Regions from separate parts of the Streptomyces sp. NBC_01198 genome, predicted to be linked through region 2. Evidence: riboswitches for the same ligand, from Rfam matches in the RefSeq annotation. Region 2 holds a riboswitch; the other holds the start of a gene.

Region 1 (2,382 bases), 5.0 Mb from region 2:
TGCGGTGCAGGTGGAAGACCGGGTGGGTCAGGTAGGCCTCGGTACGCGCCAGGGCGGTGGGCAGCGCGTCCGGCGCCGCCTCGTCGAGCGCGTCGACGTCGATGTCGCCGGTGGCGCCGAAGGCGGCCAGCACGGCGGTCAGCGCGGCGCGGTTCGTGGTCTCGTCGCAGGCGATGCCGACCAGGTCGGCGTCGGTCTGCCGCAGGTTCACGCCGGCGGCGCGGGCCGCGGCGACCACCTCGGCGGCCCGGCCCGGCACCCGGGCGGTGAGCGTGTCGAAGTAACCCTCGTGGACGATCTCCACACCGGCCGCCCGCAGCCCCGCGGCCAGCACGGCCGCGTAGCGGTGGGTACGGCGGGCGATCTGCGCCAGGCCCTCGGGGCCGTGGTAGACCGCGTACATCCCGGCCATCACGGCGAGCAGCACCTGTGCGGTGCAGATGTTGCTGGTGGCCTTCTCCCGGCGGATGTGCTGCTCGCGGGTCTGCAGCGCCAGCCGGTAGGCGGTGTCGCCGTCGGCGTCGACCGAGACCCCGACGAGGCGTCCGGGCAGGTTGCGGGCGTAGGCCTCGCGCACCGCCATGTATCCCGCGTGCGGCCCGCCGAAGCCCATGGGGACGCCGAAGCGCTGGGTGGTGCCGACCGCGATGTCCGCGCCGAGCGCGCCGGGCGAGGTGAGCAGGGTCAGCGCCAGCAGGTCCGCGGCCACCGTGACGACCGCGCCCAGCTCGTGCGCCCGCTCGATGACCGGCCTTAGGTCGCGTACGGCTCCGGAGGCACCGGGGTACTGCAGCAGCACGCCGAAGACGCCGCGCTCGGCGACCTCGGCGGGGATGCCGTGGGTCAGGTCGGCCACCACGACCTCGACGCCGGCCGGCTCGGCCCGCGTCCCGATCACGGCGGTGGTCTGCGGGAAGGTGTCGGCGTCGACCAGGAAGACGCCGTCCTTCACCTTGCCGACCCGCCGGGACAGCGCCATCGCCTCGGCCGCGGCGGTGCTCTCGTCCAGCAGGGAGGCGCCGGAGGTGGGCAGGCCGGTGAGGTCGGCGACGACGGTCTGGAAGTTGATCAGGGCTTCGAGCCGGCCCTGCGAGATCTCCGGCTGGTAGGGCGTGTAGGCCGTGTACCAGGCCGGATTCTCCAGGACGTTGCGCAGGATCACCGGCGGGGTGAAGGTGCCGTAGTACCCCAGGCCGATCATCGGGGCGAGCACCTGGTTGCGGTCGGCCAGCGCACGCAGTTCGGCCAGCACCTCCGCCTCGGTGCGGGCGGCGGGCAGCGCGAGGGCGGCGGCGCTCTTGATGGTGTCCGGTACGGCCGCGTCGGTGAGCTCGTCGAGCGAGCCGTAACCCACCTGGGCGAGCATCTTGGCCTGGTCCGCGGCGTCCGGGCCGATGTGGCGGCGCGCGAAGGGCAGGCCCGCTTCGAGGTCGGCGAGCGGGGTGCGGCGGGGGGTCGGATCAGTCATCTGCGGAGGCCTCCTGGTCAGCGACGACCTTCGGGGGTACCCGGCGCGGGCACCCGTACGGCCTCCCCCTCTGTCATCAGTACCTGAGAGCTTCACCGCCCCTGCACGGGACGGCTTTCACCTTCGGTGAAGACCTGTCCCACGAACGGTGCTCACGGGGCGGGTCCTGCTTTCCAGAGTGACCTCGCCCCTGCGGTACGGATGCCTGAGAGATTCCGGGGAGGATTTGCTCCTTCGGCGCCTCCGAGATGCCACTGCGGCACGCTCTCGAAGGACTCTCCCGCACGGGGTCTGCAGCCGTTGTCCAGCCTACCAGCGCCTTCCGGGGGGCCGCCGGTCCGACATTCCGGTCGACATCACCCCTGATGTGGCTTTTGGTGGTACCAACAGCTGTCGTCTTTGGTTGGAGGGACCGTGCAGACCGACATCGATCCGCGAAGCCTCATCGGCCGCCGCGCCTTCGACCGCGACGGCGCGAAGATCGGCACGGTGGACGAGGTGTATCTGGACGACGCGACCGGTACGCCGGAGTGGGCGGCGGTGCGGACCGGTTTCTTCAGCCGCGACGCGTTCGTGCCGCTGGAGCCGAGCGAGGTGGTGGACGACGGTCTGCGGGTGCCGTACGAGAAGTCGCTGATCAGGGACGCACCGGACTTCGGCGTGGGGCGGCACCTGTCGCCGGAGCAGGAGCTGCAGCTCTACCACCACTACGGCATGCAGGTGCCGGTCGCGGAGGCAGGCGACGGACCGCCGCGCGACTTCGGCGAGTTGGCCGGCGGCGACCCGCGGCCGGGCGACAGCACCTAGCGCGGCAGCCCGGATCGGGCGCGGGGCCGCTCAGCCGGCATGGCCGGCCGGGGTCGGGCGGCCGGTCAGCGGGATCGGCTCGGACCTGGACAATGCGGGGTCGTCGA
Region 2 (2,382 bases):
TGACCACCCGCCCGAGCCCCGCGTCGAAGGGCGTGACCTTCGCGGTCAGCTCGTGGCCGTACAGCGGCATCCCGGCCTCCAGGCGCAGGGTGTCGCGGCAGGACAGCCCGCACGGTACGAGCCCGTCGCCGGCGCCCGCCGCCAGCAGTTCCTGCCACAGCTGCTCGGCGTCGGCCGGGTCCACGAACAGCTCGAAGCCGTCCTCGCCCGTGTAGCCCGTCCTGGCGATCAGCGCGGAGACCCCCGCGACGGTCCCCGGCAGCCCCGCGTAGTAGCGCAGCCCGTCGAGGTCGGCGTCCGTGAGCGCCTTGAGGATGCCGGGCGCCGCCGGGCCCTGGACGGCCAGCAGGGCGTACGCGTCCCGGTCGTCGGTCACCTGCGCGTCGAAGTCCACCGCACGCAGGGAGACGGTGTCGAGCACCGTCTGCGCGTTGGAGGCGTTCGCGACGATCAGATAGTGCTCCTCGGCCAGCCGGTAGACGATCAGGTCGTCCAGGATGCCGCCGTCCGGTGCGCAGATCATCGTGTAGCGGGCCTTGCCGACCGCGAGCGCCGACAGATGGCCGACCAGCGCGTGGTCCAGCGCCTGCCCGGCCTGCGGACCGGTCACGCTGATCTCGCCCATGTGCGACAGGTCGAAGAGCCCGGCCCTGGTGCGTACGGCCTGGTGCTCGTCGCGCTCGCTGCCGTAGCGCAGCGGCATGTCCCAGCCGGCGAAGTCGGTCATGGTCGCACCCAGGGCGCGGTGCACCGCGTCCAGGGCGGTACGGCGGGGCGACGCGGCGGGCGGTGCGCTTAGCGGCTGGTTCGACGTTTCGCTCATCGAAAGGGCTCCCAAAGGCGGCGGACGGGGACACGTACGGCGGCCGGGGCACTGACCCCGGCCTCCCCATCTGTCATCGGAACCTGAGAGGTTCACCGTGACCCCTGGGGGCCGCGGTTTGCACCTTGGGTGGGGCGGGGGCCGGTGACGGCGGCCCGCCCGCTTTTCAGATCTGCCTCGCCCGCGCGGTATCTGTGCCTGAGAGATTCAAGGGAGGACTTGCTCCTTCGGCGCCCCGCCCCCTCACCGAGGGGGCCGGAACTCTCCCGCGCGGCCTCCAACGGCCGGTATGCAGTTTGTCGAGTTGCCCCGCCATCATTGCATGCCGGGGCGTCCAGGACGCTCAGCCGCTACTGTTTCCCGGCAGGACACGGCCGCCGGCAGTGGCACAAGCGCGGACAAGGGTGGACATGGAGAATCCGGCACCGTACATATGGCCGGCGAACGAGCTGGAGGAAGTGCTCTCGGCGAGCCTCGGCAATCCCTCGGCGACCCCCCGGCTGCTGGAGGTCCTCGGCCGCTCCCATGTCTGGGTACCGCTGCCCAACGGCGGCCCGCCCGGCCCCGAAGGCCTCGACCTGCCCACCGTCGACCTGGGCGGCGCGCCCTATGTGCCGGTCTTCAGCTCCGAGCAGCAGTTCCGGCAGGCCGCCGACGGCATGTCCTGCACGGTGGCGCCGGTACGCGAGTTCGCCCGCGGGCTGCCCCCGCTGGTCGGCATCGCCGTCAACCCCGGCGGCGCCGTCGGGGTGCCGCTACCGCCCGCCGCCGTCGCTGAGCTGTGCCGCACGGAGCGGACCGGCGCGTACGGAGAGCAGGTCCCCAGCGGCGCCCGGGTGCGGCTCTGGGAGCCCGCCCCCGACGAGGAGCCCGTCGACTTCCTGGCCGTCGCCGCCGCCGAATACGCCGTCACCCCGGTGGTGCTCAGCGCCCGCCGCGCCATGGCCTCGGTGGAGGAGGAGCCGCCCGCGCTCTTCGTCGGCGTGGAACTCGACCGCTGGCAGGACCAGGACCGGGCCGCCGCCATGGACGCGCTCGGCCGCGCCCTGGGCGCTGCCCCGCTGCCCTGGCCGGTCCACCTGATCCTGCTCGACATCGCCCAGGACCCGGTCGGGGACTGGATGCTGGAGGTCGTGCGGCCGTTCTACAGCCGGGACTGACACCGCGCCGCGGCCCAACTCGCCCACCGGGCGGGACGCTTGCGTATACCCGGCGTATAGGTGCCATTTAACCGGCGCCGGTTGAGTCGGTCAGCATTCCACCGGGAACAGTCGACCTGGTTTGATGGCGGGACACCGAACGACGGGAAAGGGGCGGTCCGACGTGATCGCGGGCGCGCAAGGCGGCGCGGCGGCCGGCCATGTGGAGCAGATGCTGCTCCAGGTGGCGCCCGGCCGCTTCGACGCATACGAGAACCTGCTCGGGTCGCTCGCCGACGGCCAGGTATGGATGCTGCTCTGGCAGGGCGCACCCGGAGCGCCCGACGCCCAGTACGCGTCCATGGAGGTCGGCGGGCAGCGCTACGCGCCGTGCTGCACCTCGCCCAGGGAACTGGCCGC

What was found. A riboswitch is a leader RNA that binds a small molecule or an ion and turns the genes downstream of it on or off. The one in region 2 is predicted to bind glycine.
Region 1: linked by a shared signal. The riboswitch ahead of gcvP (aminomethyl-transferring glycine dehydrogenase) and the one ahead of gcvT (glycine cleavage system aminomethyltransferase GcvT) in region 2 are both predicted to bind glycine.

What each region holds. Positions count from the first base shown of each region.
Region 1 covers NZ_CP108568.1:7,338,134-7,340,515, reverse strand. The annotation lists gene gcvP (aminomethyl-transferring glycine dehydrogenase) at 1-1,468, opposite strand, end outside; glycine riboswitch at 1,529-1,651, opposite strand; glycine riboswitch at 1,652-1,761, opposite strand; gene OG702_RS32805 (PRC-barrel domain-containing protein) at 1,883-2,275, shown strand; gene OG702_RS32800 (DNA polymerase IV) at 2,306-2,382, opposite strand, start outside.
Region 2 covers NZ_CP108568.1:2,354,749-2,357,130, reverse strand. The annotation lists gene gcvT (glycine cleavage system aminomethyltransferase GcvT) at 1-823, opposite strand, end outside; glycine riboswitch at 884-999, opposite strand; glycine riboswitch at 1,000-1,102, opposite strand; gene OG702_RS10450 (enhanced serine sensitivity protein SseB) at 1,234-1,983, shown strand; gene OG702_RS10445 (enhanced serine sensitivity protein SseB C-terminal domain-containing protein) at 2,108-2,382, shown strand, end outside.